Regions from separate parts of the Micrococcus sp. NPDC078436 genome, predicted to be linked through region 1. Evidence: predicted binding sites of a transcription regulator. Region 1 holds the regulator's gene; the other holds the start of a gene.
The links. The regulator LexA, encoded in region 1, represses DNA repair genes until DNA is damaged. The targets are predictions, from matches to a motif close to TCGAACANNTGTTCGA.
Positions count from the first base shown of each region.

Region 2: the regulator LexA is predicted to act here: its motif matches at 3,970-3,985, upstream of AB0302_RS10030 (DUF6504 family protein).

Region 1 is NZ_JBFBLX010000001.1:78,531-86,129, reverse strand. It holds gene hisH (imidazole glycerol phosphate synthase subunit HisH) at 1-582, opposite strand, end outside; gene hisB (imidazoleglycerol-phosphate dehydratase HisB) at 582-1,163, opposite strand; gene AB0302_RS00390 (histidinol-phosphate transaminase) at 1,304-2,419, opposite strand; gene AB0302_RS00385 (LysM peptidoglycan-binding domain-containing protein) at 2,477-2,848, opposite strand; gene lexA (transcriptional repressor LexA) at 3,096-3,818, shown strand; gene AB0302_RS00375 (DASS family sodium-coupled anion symporter) at 3,841-5,460, opposite strand; gene AB0302_RS00370 (ATP-dependent DNA helicase) at 5,590-7,599, opposite strand, start outside.
Region 2 is NZ_JBFBLX010000018.1:6,997-14,595, forward strand. It holds gene dnaE (DNA polymerase III subunit alpha) at 1-3,264, opposite strand, end outside; gene AB0302_RS10030 (DUF6504 family protein) at 3,488-3,814, opposite strand; gene AB0302_RS10035 (metallophosphoesterase family protein) at 4,113-5,354, opposite strand; gene AB0302_RS10040 (DUF6318 family protein) at 5,642-6,421, shown strand; gene AB0302_RS10045 (hypothetical protein) at 6,805-7,425, shown strand; gene AB0302_RS10050 (SOS response-associated peptidase) at 7,470-7,599, opposite strand, start outside.

The DNA.
Region 1 (7,599 bases):
CAGCGGCCCGTTCTCCACGGCGGCGATGAAGTCCGCGCCGTGGTGCGCCCACGTCACCTGCGGGGGGCGCATGGTGGGGATGGTCTGGTCGAACTCCCAGCGCAGCACGCCGTAGGAGTGGACGAAGTAGAACCGCTCGTCCTCGATCCCCCGGAAGAGCGCGGAGTCCTCCGGCGGTCGGACGGTGTTCCAGCCCATGTGGGGCAGGACCTCGGCCGGGAGCTCCTCGACCACGCCGGGCCACTCCCCCATGCCATGGGTCCGCTCGCCGTGCTCCACCCCGGCGTCGAAGAGGACCTGATGGCCCACGCAGATGCCCAGCACGGGGCGACCGCCGGCCACGCGGCGGCCGATCCAGCGGGTGCCGCCGACCTCGGTGAGGGCGCGCATCACCGAGGCGTAGGCGCCCACGCCGGGCACGAGCAGCCCGTCCGCGTCCAGCACGGCGTCCGGATCCCGGGTGAGCTCGACGACGGCCCCGGCGCGCTCGAGGGCGCGCACAGCCGAGTGCACGTTGCCGGAGCCGTAGTCCAGGACGGCGACGCGCGGGCGCACCCCGGGCACGGACGTGGGCGCCGCCATCAGAGCGCGCCCTTCGTGGAGGGCACGTCGTCCACGCGCGGATCGTCCTCGACGGCCGCGCGCAGGGCGCGGGCGAACGCCTTGAACTGGGCCTCCACGATGTGGTGGGGGTCGCGGCCGCGGACGACGTCCATGTGCAGGCAGATGGCCGCGTGCTGCGTGATCGACTCGAAGACGTGCCGGGTCAGGGAGCCGGTGAAGTGGCCTCCGATGAGGTGGTACTGCTGCCCGTCCGGCTCGCCCTCGTGCACCAGGTACGGACGCCCGGAGACGTCCACGACGGCGCGCGCGAGCGCCTCGTCCAACGGCACGGAGGCCTCGCCGAAGCGGCGGATGCCCCGCTTGTCCCCGAGGGCGACGCGGAGCACCTCGCCGAGCGTGATCGCGACGTCCTCCACCGTGTGGTGCACGTCGATGTGGGTGTCCCCCGTGGCGCGGACCCTGAGGTCGATCCGCGAATGGCGCGAGAGCGCCGTGAGCATGTGGTCGTAGAACGGGACACCCGTGGAGATGTCCGCGGCGCCGGAGCCGTCCAGGTCCATCTCCACGTGCACGTCCGACTCGCTCGTGGTGCGCTCCATGCGCGCCCGGCGTCCGGAGATCAGCTCGGCTTCCACGGGTCCTCCTGGGGATACGGGGTGACGGTCGCATCCATCCTAGGTTCGGCGGCGCATGCCCGGCCGCGCGCGTCGTTGCGTCTCGCGCGGCGGCCGGCGCGGGGTCACCGTGCACCCGCGGCGAGGGCCTCCTCAAGGGCGGTGAGGAACGCGGTGGTCTCCTCCTCCGTGCCCGCGGTGACGCGCAGGTGGTGCGGGATGCCGACGTCGCGCACCAGCACCCCCCGCTCGAGGAGCGCCTCCCACACGGCGTGCGCGTCCTCCAGGTGGCCGAAGAAGACGAAGTTCGAGTCCGAGACGGCCGGGTCCAGGCCCAGCTCGCGCAGCCGGGCCACGATCCGGTCGCGCTGGGCCTTGATGTCCGCCACGGTCTCCAGGAGCGTCTCCACGTGCTCGAGGGCGGCGATCGCGGTGGCCTGCGTGACCGAGGAGAGGTGATAGGGCAGGCGCACGAGGCGCAGGGCATCCGCCACGGCCGGGTCCGCGGCGAGGTAGCCGAGGCGGGCGCCGGCCAGGGCGAACGCCTTGGACATGGTGCGGGTGACGATGAGCCGCTCGCGCCCCTCCAGGAGGGTGAGGGCCGAGGGCGTGCCGTCGAGCGCGAACTCGGCGTAGGCCTCGTCCACGACCACCATGGCGCCCGGGCCGCCCTCGGCCTCGTTCCGGGCCTGGGCGGTGTAGACGGCCTCGATCACGTCCAGCCCGAGGGCGGTGCCCGTGGGGTTGTTGGGCGAGGCGAGGAAGACGAGGTTCGGACGGTGCTCGCGCACCATGGCCGCGGCATGCTCGGCCGAGAGGGTGTGGTCAGCGGCGCGCCCGCCGTCGACGAATGCCGTGTCCGTGCCCGCGGCCAGCAGCGGATACATGGAGTAGGAGGGGAGGAAGCTGAGGACGCTGCGGCGCGGCCCGCCGAAGGCCTGGAGGATCTGCTGGAGCACCTCGTTGGAGCCGTTGGCCGCCCACACGTGTGCCGCGGTCAGCCCGTGGCCGAGGTACCCGGCCAGGCTCTCCCGCAGCCGGGTGAACTCGCGGTCCGGGTAGCGGTTCAGCCCCCCGGCGACCTGCGCCACCCGTGCCACGACGGCCTCCGCGACCTCCGGGGGGACGGGGTGCGTGTTCTCGTTCGTGTTGAGCATGAACGGCACGTCCAGCTGGGGGGCGCCGTAGGGGCTCTGCCCGCGCAGGCCCTCGCGCAGCGGGAGGGAGGTCAGATCGGTCATACGGGCCATTCTAGGAACGGGAGCACGCCGAGCGCGCCGTGAGTCGCCGGCCAGCCCTCAGTCCCCCGCGGGCACGAACAGGGACTCGCCCAGCTCGAGCTCCCGGCCCTCCAGGCTGTTCAGCTCGGCGATCCGCGTCATGGTGGTGAAGGGGTCCTCCTCCGGCGCAGCCTCGGCGGCGATGGACCACAGGCTGTCCCCCGGCATGACCGTGACGGTCTCCAGACGCGCGCCCGGACCCTCGGAGGAGACCGCCGCAGGGGAGGTGAGGACGCCCGCGAGGAACGCCGCGACGACGGTGAGCACGGCCGCCGCCAGCATGAGCGGAAGCCCGCGGAGCACGAGACGGCCGCGCCTGTTGAGGCGGAACCCGCTCGGAGCGGGGCGAGCGGGGACGGGACGGGAGAGAGCTGCGGTCAGGGTGGTCATGGTGATGGTCGCCTTCCTCCCGCTGCGGGCGGGAATTCGAACGTGTGTTCGAACCTGTTCGAATCCATGTCTAGCACACACCTTCGAGACACGCCCAGCGTGGATCGAACATATCTTTGGATCCGGTGACGGACTCCACTAGGGTCGAGGGCACCGGACGTGCTCCGACCCGCGGTGGATCGCCTACAGGGCAAGACCATCAGCAGGGGTGGACACGCTAAGCGACCTCGGGAGAACGGACCGCCGCATGGCCACCCCTGACCACCAGACCCCAGCCGGGTCCGCCCCCTCGCTCACGTCCCGCCAGCGGCGGATCGTGGAGACCATCCGCCACGCGATCGCGGAGTGCGGCTACCCCCCCTCCATGCGGGAGATCGGGGACGCGGCGGGCCTCGCCTCGCTCTCCTCCGTCACGCATCAGCTCGGCCAGCTCGAGCGCTTCGGCTACATCCGCCGCGATCCGGGCCGCCCCCGCGCGCTCGAGGTGCTGCTGGCCGAGGACGGGACGACGCTGACTGCCGAGACGGCCTCCCCCGTCGCCCCGGTCTCCGAGCTCCCCCAGATCCCCTCGTGGCACACGGACGCCGCCGAGGGCGACGCCGTCTCCATCCCGTGGGTGGGTCGGATCGCGGCCGGCGGCCCCATCCTCGCCGAGCAGCAGGTGGAGGAGGTCATGACGATCCCGCGCCGCCTCACGGGTGAGGGCGAGCTGTTCATGCTCCGCGTCTCCGGCGACTCGATGGTGGACGCCGCCATCTGCGACGGCGACTGGGTGGTGGTGCGCCGGCAGGAGACCGCGGACAACGGGGACATCGTGGCCGCGCTGCTCGACGACGAGTCCACCGTGAAGACCTTCCGCCAGCGCGACGGCCACACGTGGCTGCTCCCCCAGAACACCGCCTACGAGCCCATCATGGGTGACCACGCCACCATCATGGGCCGCGTGGTCACCGTGCTGCGGGCGCTCTGAACGGCGCCCGCGGCGCGGACGGTCAGACCAGGCCGAGCCACCGCCAGTACGTCGCGGAGAAGAGCAGGACCATGAGGTAGCCGATCACCGTGATGGGCAGTCCCGCCTTGAGGAACTGCATCGGGGTGAACGCGCCCGTGCCGTACGCGAGCATGTTCTGCGGCGCGGAGACCGGCAGCAGGAAGCCGAAGCAGATCAGGAACTGCATGATCACGACGAACCCGAGGCCGCCCTCCGCGGCGTTCGGGATGGACGCGGCGAAGGCGATGAACACCGGGATCAGGGCGCTCGAGAGCGCGGTGGCCGAGGCGAAGCCCAGGTGGATGAGGATCGTGAAGGCGCCCATGACGGCGATCAGCGCGACGATCGGCAGCTCGGCGAGGCCGAGCGCGGTGAAGGTGCGCTCCGAGAGCCACGCGGCGGCGCCCGTCTTGAGCAGCAGCGAGCCGAGCGAGATGCCCACGGCGAACACCACGAGCGTGCCCCAGTTGACGAGCTTCTCCACGGTCTTCCACGAGAACACGCCGACGCGCGGGAGCAGGAGGAAGGCGACGGCGGCCAGGGTCACGGTGGTCGCATCGACGGGATGCAGGACGCCCTGGGTGGCCCACGCGGTCACCAGGAGGACGGCCACCACCGTCAGGCGCATCTCCTTGCCCGTCATCGGGCCGAGGGCGGCGAGGTCGCGCTGGACGACCTCGCGACCGCCGACCATGCGGTCGGTCTTCGGCTTGATGGCCCAGCGCATCACGAAGTAGAGCACCACGGACATGACGGCGGCCCACGGCGCGCCCCACACGAACCACTCGAGCCACGTGATCTGGCGGCCCATCTGGTCCTGGATGAAGCCGACAGCGACGAGGTTCTGGGCCGCGGAGGTCATGATGCCGATGTTCCAGATGGAGATGGCCTGCGCGGCGGTGATGACGAGCAGGGCGCTGAGCTTCGAGTCGGTCGGCATGCCGAAGACCGCTACGAGGCCCATGAGGATCGGCACCACCGCGCCGGCGCGTGCCGTGGCCGACGGGACGAAGAAGGACAGGATGATCGTGATGACGATCGTGCCGATGAGGATGTTGCTCGTCTTCTCGCCGGCGAACTTCAGCACGAGGAGCGCCACGCGCTTGTGCAGCCCCGTGGCCTGCATGGCGGCGGCGAGCACGAGGGCGCCGGCCACGAGGGCCACCGCGGAGTTGGAGAAGCCGCCCAGCGCGAGCCCCAGGGCGCCTGACGTGCCGAGGGCGGTCTCCGGGTCCGCCATGTCCGGGGCGAATCCGACGAGGAACGCGATCAGCCCGATGATGAGCACGGCGCTGACCGGGTAGGTGACGGCCTCGCTCACCCACATGATGACGGCGAACGCGAGGACCGCGAGCGCCCGCTGTCCGGCGACGGAGAGTCCGAGCTCCTGCAGGCCGGGCATCAGGGCCACCGCGGCCATCGCGGCCATCGCGAGGACGGCCAAGGCCAGCCACACCGGCTTGAGGTTCAGGTGCGCCAGGAAGGAGTCGTGGTGGCGATTCGCCGCGCGCTCGTGCGCCCGGACCACCTCCCGCTCCTCGCGGGCCTGGCCGCCCAGGGAGGCGCGGCGTTCGGCCGTCCTCCGCAGTCGATGGGATCCTGAGGTCCTGCCGGTGGCCATGGCCGCCCGCCTTGCCGCCGCGCGCGGCGGCGTGCTCGCTCCGGAGGGCCGCGGGGCCGGGGCCCTCACCACGATTCTAGGCCTGACGTGGGCTCCTGACGGCCGCTGGTCGGGTGTCCTCGGACGCCCTCAGTCCTCCTCGGCGAGGCGCGCCAGCACGCCCCGCACCACCTGCCGGTCCGTGGTCCGCCAGAAGTCCGGCAGAGCGCTCGTGATGTAGCCGCCGTAGCGCTCGGTGGCCAGACGTGAGTCCAGCACGGCGACGACGCCGCGGTCCCCGACGGCGCGCACGAGGCGGCCGGCGCCCTGGGCCATGCGGACGGCGGCGTGCGTGGCCGACACCTTCATGAACCCGTTGCCGCCGTGCCGGGCGATGTCCCGCGTGCGCGCCTGGGAGAGCGGGTCGTCCGGGCGCGGGAACGGGATCCGGTCGATCACCACGAGGCGCAGCGAGGAGCCCGGCACGTCCACGCCCTGCCACAGGCTCATGGTCCCGAAGAGGGAGGCGTCCCGCTCCTCGGCGAACTGCCGGACGAGTGCGGAGAGGGTGGCATCGCCCTGGCACAGGATCGTCTGCGTCGGGCCCAGCCGGCGGCGCATCTCCGCCGCGGCGTCCTCGGCGGCCCGCCGGGAGGAGAACAGGCCGAGCGTGCCGCCGTTCGAGGCCTTCATGAGCTCCCCGAGCTCGTCGAGGGACTCGGGGGAGGCCGTCCTCCCGGGACGCGGCAGGTGCCGGGCCACGTACAGCACGCCCTGGCGGGGATAGTCGAAGGGGCTGCCGACGTCGAGGGCGGTGTACGCGGGGGCGTCAGGCCCGGCGAGGCCGACGTCACCGGCCACCGAGTCGAACCGCCGCTCCCCCGTGCCCACGGTCAGCGTGGCGGAGGTGAGCACCGTGGTGGCCTTACCGAAGAGCCCCTCACGCAGCTTGCCTGCCACCGAGATGGGGGCCACGTAGAGCTGCGGCGGGTCCTCCTCGTTGCCGGGCTGCCAGCCGACGCCGGGCTCGAAGTGCCCGGGCCGCGTGGCCCACAGGACCTCCGGGAAGTCGGCCTCGGGGCGCGCGGCGAGCATGCGCTCGGTGACCTCGAGGACCTCGACGAGGCGGGAGCGGGCCATCTGGTGGCCGCCGTCGCCGTCGGCCTCCTTGTCCTTGCTCTGGCCGAGGTCTGAGAAGCACTGCCGGGCGGCAGCGAGGACGGCGGCCAGCGCCTGCTCCTGCACCTCGTCCGGGCCGGTGGCGAGCAGCCCCGAGGGGGTGCCCGCGAAGGCGCGGTCCAGGGCAGCACCGGCCTGCACGAGGTCCTCGACCGCCACCGAGGTGTGGCGCCGGACCGAGGTGGCGGCGCCGTGCACGATCGAGCCGGAGAGCTGGCCCGTCACCGCGCCGGTGACGCGGTCCTGCAGCTCGTGCGCCTCGTCCACCACCACGGCGGAGTAGGCGGGGAGCACGGCGAGTCCCTCGAACGCGCTGATCGCGAGCATCGCGTGGTTGGTGACCACCACGTCGGCGTCCGCGGCGTCCGCGCGGGCGTGCTCCGAGAAGCACTCGTCCGCCATGGGGCAGCGGGACGCGCCGAGGCAGTCCACGGCCGAGACCGAGACCTGCCGCCAGGCGCGGTCCGTCACGGGGACCTCGAGGTCGTCGCGGTCGCCCGTCTCCGTCTCGTCCGCCCACGCACGCAGGTACATGACCTCCTTGCCCAGCAGCGACGACGGCCCTGAGGCCCCGTCCGCGGCGGAGCCGATCACGCCGCCGTCGTCGGCCACCGTGAAGAGGGCCTCCTCGCCCTCGTCCCCGGGATACCCGCCGTCCACCTTGTGCCGGCACAGGTAGTTGGAGCGCCCCTTGACGAGCGCGACGACGGGCTCGCGCGGCAGCTCCCCCTTCAGCGCCTCCACGAGGCGCGGGGCGTCCCGCTTCATGATCTGCGCCTGGAGGGCCAGGGTGGCCGTCGCGATCACGACGGGGTCCTCCTGGTCCATGGCGTGCTGCAGCGCCGGGATCAGGTAGGCCAGCGACTTGCCGGTGCCGGTCCCGGCCTGGACCAGCAGGTGCCGCCGCGACTCGAGGGCGCGCGCGACCTGCAGGACCATCTCCTTCTGGCCCGCGCGCTCCTGGCCGCCCGTGGCCTCGAC
Region 2 (7,599 bases), on a different contig from region 1:
GAGGTACGGCGCGTGGGAGTCCATGAGATGGGCGGTCACGTCCAGAGCGGTGAGGTCCAGCTCGGTGCGCACCTGCGCGGCCGTGGGCGGGGACGGGAACATCGGGGTGAGGGCGCTGAGCTCGGTGTCCGGCAGGTCCAGGGCCAGCTGACCGTCCACCTGGCGGGTCCGCGGGGGCCGCGAACGGGTGGCCCCGCGGCCCGGGCCGGTGCCCCGCGTACTGGAGTGCTGCAGCTCGAGGTGGTGCACGAGGTCGGTGCGAGACGCCCCGCCGGGCGGCAGCAGGCAGTCGAGGGCGCCGAGCTGGGCGAGCCGCTCCAGGTTGCGGCTGGTGGGCCGGGCACGGTCCCGGACGTCGGCGAGGGAGTGGTAGGGGCGGCCCGCGTCGAGGCGCTCGACCTCCGCCTCGCTCAACCCGGACAGGCTCGTCAAGGGCAGGCGGATCCCCCAGCGACCGCGAGCGCGGCCGTCGGGACCGGTCGCGGAGCTGGCGGTCGCGGAGCTGCCGGGTGCGGGTGGGCCGGGCGTCGGAGGGCCGGGTGTGCTGGGCCTGGAAGGACCGGGCGCGCCGTCGTCGTCCACGCATCCGCCGTCCGCGGGGTGACGCGCGCCGTCGTCGTGGGCGCCCTCCCCGTGGAGGCCGTGGCCGTCCACCTCCGGGTGCGAGGGCACCCACTCGACGCGCACGTGCCGAGTGGAGGCGTTGACGTCCACCGGGAGCACGGGGATGCCCATGCGGCGGGCCTCGGCCACCATGAGGCGGGCCGGGTACATGCCGGGGTCATGCTCGAGGATGGCGGCCATGAAGGCCTCGGGGTGGTGCGTCTTGAGCCAGGCGGACTGGTAGGTGGGCACGGCGAACGCGGCGCCGTGGGCCTTGCAGAAGCCGAACGAGCCGAAGGCGTGGAGGGTGCCCCAGACCTCGTCGATCACGTCGAGGTCGTACCCCTTCTCCAGCGCGTGGGAGCGGAAGTACTCCTCCACCGTGCGCTCGGCGGGCCCGCCGAGGAGCCGGCGGAACTCGTCCGCGCGGGCCAGGCCACAGCCGGTCATGACGTCCATGGTGCGCAGCACCTGCTCGTGGAACACGGTGACGCCGTGCGTCTCGGCGAGCACGGGCTCGAGGTGCGGGTGCGGGCAGCGGGCCGCCGCCCAGCCGTGCCGCTGCTCCAGGAAGGGCCGTACCATGTCCGACTGCATGGGGCCGGGACGGAAGAGGGAGATGTCCACCGTGAGGTCGTTGAACTCGCGGGGGGCGAGCTTGCCGATCAGCTCCCGCTGGCCCGGCGACTCGATCTGGAAGCAGCCGAGAGTGTGGGTGGTGCGGATCATCTCGAAGGTCGCCTCGTCGTCGAGGGGGACCCGCTCGAGGTCCGGCCTCTCCCCCGTGATGCGCTCCACCTCCGCCAGCGTGTAGGCGATCGCCGACTGCATGCGCACGCCGAGGATGTCCAGCTTGAGGAAGCCCATGGGGTCCATGTCGTGCTTGTCGAACTGGCTCATCGGCAGGCCCATGCCCGAGGGCTGCACGGGCGTGCGGTGCAGGAGGGTGGCGTCGCCGAGGATGACGCCGCACGGGTGCATGGAGATGTGCCGGGGCAGGCGATCGAGACGCTCCGTGATGTCCACCAGCAGGTCCAGCTGATGCCGCCCCGCCCGGCGGCCGGACTCCACGCGGCGGGAGAGCTCCCCCAACTCGGGCATGCGCTGCAGCGCCTCGCGGAAGCTGGAGGCGGAGAAGCGCCACAGCTGCTTGGCGATGACGTCCACGTCCTCGTCCGGCAGGCCCAGGGCCATCCCCGCGTCCCGGACGGCGCCGCGGGCCCGGTAGGCGTTCTGCATGCTCATGAGCGTGGTCCGCTCGGCCCCGAAGCGCTCGAACACGGCACGGTAGATCTCGTGGCGGCGCGCGGACTCCACGTCGATGTCGATGTCCGGCAGGGTGGAGCGCGCGTCCGAGAGGAAGCGCTCCATGATCAGGCCGTTGGCCATGGGGTCCACGTTGGAGATCCGCAGCGCGTGGTTCACCAGCGACGACGCCCCGGAGCCGCGCGCGGAGACCCGCACGCCCATCCCCTCGATCAGGTCCACCACGGAGGACACCGTGAGGAAGTAGCTCGCGAACCCGAGGCGCGAGATGATCCCGAGCTCGTGCTCGACCCGGTCCTGCAGGTCGCGGGCCTCCTGACTGGTGCCGAACCCGGAGCCGGTGTGCAGACGCGGGTAGCGGGCGGCCAGGCCGGCGAGGGTCCGCTCGTGCAGCACGCGGTCGGGCGGCCCGTCCACCCCGATGACGGAGGCCTCGGGCACCCGGGGCCGGCCCCAGCCGAGATCGCTCTCGGGGTCGAGGGCGCAGGCCTCGGCCAGGCGGCGGGTGGACTCCAGGAGGGGCGCGGCAGGCTCGTCCGCGGCCTCGCACACCTCACGGGCGATCCGGTGCATGTGCTCGGTGGGCTTGAGCCAGCCCTGTCCGTTGGGCTGCAGGTCGTGCAGGGCGTCGAGGGAGCTCAGCGCCCGGGCGGCGTCGAGGACGTCCGCGGTGGCCGCGCCGTCCGGGGCGGCGTACCGCACGGCGTTGGTCAGCACGGCGGGCGTGCGGGTGTCCCGGGCGGCGCGCAGCATCTTCACGGCGTGGCCCGTGTCCAGCCGTCGGCCGGGCGCGGAGAGGTGCGTGACGACGTCGACGTGCACAGATCCGGCGGGCAGGGCCGAGCGCCACCGGCGCAGGGCGCCCACTCCCGCGGTGTAGCGGCGGCGGGCGAGGTGGCGTCCGAGGTCCGAGTCCGGCCCGAGGAGCACGAACAGTTCCGGGCTCGGCGGGTTCGCGGGGTTGGCGGCGGTGGGCACGCGCCCCCCGGCGGCCTCCGCCAGCTCGGCGACGGCGGCCCAGGGGCTGCCTCCGCCCGCTCCCCCGGTGGTACGGGCATGGGCCGCGGAGATCACCTGGCACAGGGCGCGGTAGCCGGACCCGTGGGAGCCACCCCGGGCGAGGATGACGGCCCGGCCGGCGTCGCCGTCCTCCTCCGACCAGCGCAGGGCGAGGTCCACCCCGACCACGGGCGCGATGCCGTGCTGCAGGCACGCGCCCACGTGCTTGGCCATGCCGTAGAGGCCGTCGCGATCGGTGCACGCGAGCAGGTCCATGCCCGCCGCGGCGGCGGCCGCGGCGAGGTCCTCGGGCCAGCTCACCCCGTAGTGGGCGCTGAAGGCCGAGGCCATGTGCAGATGGGGGAACGGGACGGGCGGGGGCGTGCGGTCACCCATGGGGAGCTCTCCTGGACGTGCTGGACCACCCCGCCGGGGTCTCCGACGGGGGCGGCGCGGGAAGCGCGGCGGGTGCACGAGCCGGGAAGCGTGCGGGGGTCCGAGCCAGGGGAAGGAGGCGGTCGGGGCGGCCTGTGGCCGCCGAGGCGGCCACTCACCCACAATAGAACACATGTTCGAATGACGGAAGCGGGGGGCAGGCCCCGGAGGGGCGGACGGGACCTCACGCCGTCCTCCGCAGGTCATGAGCGACCTCGTGGACGCGAATGAGGCGCCAACGCCCGGAGTCGAGGTGGTGGGCGACGTCCAGGGTCTGCACGGGGGCGGAGCCGGCCCGGGCGAGGCGCACCTGCAGGCGCCAGATCTCATGGTCCACCAGGCCCGGCCCGCGGCCCTTCTCGGCCCGCACCTCCTCGGCCCACCAGCGGCGACGCTCGAACCAGCGCATCGGCCGCTCGGCGATGACGTAGTCCCGCCCGTTCCAATGCAGGCCCTGCGGCGCGCCGTCCGGGGCGCGCTCCACCGCCACGGACTGCGTGAAGACTCCCATGCTGCTCTCTCCCTGTGTGCGCTGCGGACGGATCCGCCGGCGGGCGCCGACGGACGGCGGGAGCGCGACCCACCCGCGACGGCGGGCAGGGGAAGAGTCGGGAAGCCTCGGCCCGCGATGGGACCGAGGGCCGGAGGTCGCACTCTCGATCGTACCCGAACATGTGTTCGAACCCGATGGGAGGGACACTACGGGTGGCAGCGGACACGTTAAGGGGGCCCGGGGAAAAGGCGACGTCGGCACCCGCGCGGGTGCCGACGTCGCCGTGCTCACGCCCCCGGGCGGGGCGGGGCCGCGCTCAGGCCTTCACGTACCGCGGGAAGGCGGCAGGCGCGGCCACCGGCTTGCCCTCCGGGTTCATGTCGATCCCGAGGTCACGGGCCCAGACGATGCGGGTGTCGCCGGTGTAGACGGCCTCGGTGCGCTCGTCGAGCTCGAACACGCGGGCGCCGCGGAGGGTGTGCTGATCCCACGTGCCGTCGTTGAGGCCGTAGGTGTCGAAGCCGGTGCCGGGCGCGTAGCCGAGCTCGACGCCGTAGTAGTTCCCCTTGTAGGTGTTGATGTGGTCGTGGCCGCAGTAGATGCCCTTGACCTCGCCGCGCTCCTTCACGGAGGCGTAGATGCCCGAGTTGATCAGACCGTGGTAGACGTCCTCGTGCTTCACACCCTCGATGGCGTGACGGCGCACGGCCTCCGCGTGGCGGGCCTCGTCCTTCTCGCCCTGGGAGGCGTACCACATGTAGGAGTGCTCGAACGTGGGGATGTGGAAGAACATGAGGCCGGGGACGCCCTTGCCGAAGCGCTCCGCGGTGGCCTCCGAGGCCTCCTCGTACCAGCGGATCTGCTGCGGACGGATCCAGTCGTAGTCCATGACGCCCTCGGTGGACTGCCCGGCGGCGTCCTGGGCGGTGGCGTAGCGGCCCGAGTCGAGCAGCCAGATGGCGAAGGAGGGGGCGGCGCCGCGGGACCCCCGCACGAGCAGCTGGGCGTCGGAGTGGCCCGGCTTGGACGGGTCCACGGCCGGGTTGAGGTTGTGCTTGTACTGGCGCACGAAGTCCACGATCCGGGATTCCGTCATCGAGGTGCCGTGCTCCGTGACCGAGTCCTCGTCATGGTTGCCGAAGGTGATGGCCCACTTCACGCCGCGGGACTCCATCGGCATGACGAAGTTGTTGATCCCCTGCATCACCTGCAGGTCCGTGGTGGGCGAGCCGTCGATGACGTCGCCGTTGATGAGCGCGAAGTCCGGCTTCTCCCGGTCCAGGACCTTGCCCATGAACTCGAGGGTGCGACGGTCCGCGGCGTGGCCGCCCTGGGTGTCGTTGAACTGCACGATCTTGAAGCGGCGGCTCTTGCCGAACGCCAGCGGCATGGACTGGGCGCCGGCGTCACGGCGACGTCCATGGGCAGGGGCGTGGGCCGGAGGCGCGGCCTGGGCGACGGGGGCTGCGGCCAGCACGCCGGCCGCGGCGAAGGCTCCGCCTCCGGCGAGGATGCCGCGGCGATCGACGGACGGGGACTCGGGGATGCGATCGGTCATGGCTCTCTCCTGCTGAAGCGGCGGTCGATGACGTCGCGGAAGCGTCGCTGACCTGGACGTTAGGAGGCTGAGATGACCCCGGGGATGCCCGGCGCGGAACGCCCACGGAACGAGCAGATGAACGGTCGGGAACACGACACCTGCGCGTCTGACGATGTTCACGGTCCGCCCTGTGGAGAACCCCTCGCGTGTCGCGGAGGCATGCGTACACTCGCCAGTGTCGCCACTCACACGCCGCTCACGCGGTGGTCTTCACGGGATCAGAGCCGTGGCGGCGGACGGAACGGATGTCTTCTGAGGAGGGGACCTTGTCCATCACCGCACCCCCACGCGCCCTGCCCCGCCGACGCCCCGCCCAGGCCGCATCGCTGGCAGCCGCCCTCGCACTGGCCCTCACGGCCTGCGGCGGCGGAGACCCGGCACCGACCGAGACCACGACGACGGCGCCCGCCTCGTCCACGCAGGCCGCTGACACCCCCACGGCTACGGCTACGGCTACGGCCGGCGCATCTCCCTCCACCCCCGACGGCGGCACGGCGCCATCTAGCGGGAGCGGACCCGCGAGCGCAACGGCGAGCGGTCCGTACGTCCCCGCCTCCGCCGAAGGCCCCGCCCAGAACGTGCCGAAGCCGGTGATGCCCGAGGTCATGAAGGAAGAGACCCAGGAGGGCGCCGAGGCGGCGGTGAAGTACTTCTGGGAGACGGTCTACTACATGCAGCAGACGGGGGATGCGGGTCCCACACGCACCGCATCTTGGGAGGCTTGCGCCTTCTGCAGTCACATAATTAGCTCGATGGAGGCCATCTACTCGAATGAAGGATGGTTCACAGGCACCCAGTCCAATGTGAGTTCCGCTCGCCTCAGGCCATCTTCTAGTGGATATAACGCGACGCTTATCATGAATTTCTCCAGCGGCACGGGATACATGCGCGATGGCTCTACGCCCGAGGGGGGAAACGTACCGGAATCAAAGGGCGCCCCTTGGGTAGCTGATCTCATCTATGATGATGACTTGAAGAGTTGGTTTGTAGAATCAATGACCTTCCAGGGACGCGGGGATAGATGACAATGAAATTCAAAACCACCAGATCAATCAAGAATATGGCCCTGTTGATCCTCACGCTGGCAATCATTGGCGTCACCCCGGCTCGCGGCCAGCAAATCTCCGAGGAATGCACCACCAATAAAGCAATCTACGCACTCTCCGCTTCGTCCATCGCTGTCTCAAAGAAGTGCCACCAGGGCGGAGTTTCTAAAAGAACGGGGATCGTCAATGACGTTGACCCAGAAGCGCCTCCGCGGGACATAGAAGAGGCGTCCGCACCAGAGCCCTCACTGAAGACAAACGTCACAATGAACGCCTGCGACCCGAACCAGGTGGGCAACCCAGACTTCAAAACCTGTCAAGAGCAGAAGGAAAAGTTCTGTCCTGACGGTGGCGAGTGGGTTATGACGGAGACAACTGACATCAGTACGGGTACACCACAGGTCACCTACTCCACCCCCATCTGCACGGGCACCGGCACCGGCCCGGCTCCCATCGGCGCCGCAGGCGACGCCGCTCCCCCGGTCACCATCGACGAAGTCCGCACCCTCCTGGTCCTGGAGCCGACGATCGAGTCGGACAACGCCGGCCGCGGCGTCCGCAACGCGGAGACCAACTTCTACACCCTCGCGCAGCCGGTCTCCCTGACCACGACCATCGCCGGCCAGGACATCGAACTCCGCGCCACGCCCGTCACCTTCCACTGGACCTACGGTGACGGCACCGGCACCGTGACCACCCACGACGGAGGCCACGCGCAGCCCGAGTTCAACGTGCCCACCCCCACGAGCCACGTCTACGAGGACACGGGGTCCTACACGGTCGGCCTGACCACGGTGTACGTCGGCGAGTACCGGGTGGCCGGCGGCGAGTGGCAGCTGATCCCCGGCACCATCACCCTGGACGCCGCCCCGGTCACCGCGGACATCTGGCGCACAGTCACGCGCAACGTCGCCGACGACTGCGGCGCCGACGCCTCCGCGTGGGGCTGCACCGGGCCCATCGACGCCCCGGACGGCGGCTGAAGGCCGCTCCTCGGCTCACCTCCGGGCGCCCCACCCGGCCCACCTCAGAGGAGTCGCTCCTGCACCTCGCCGGGCTCCTCGATCAGCTCCGGGCCGTTGTTCCGCACGTTCCCCACGGCCGAGCCCACCGGGCGCAGGCGCCACCCCGACGCCACGCCGTACGCCTGCGCGCAC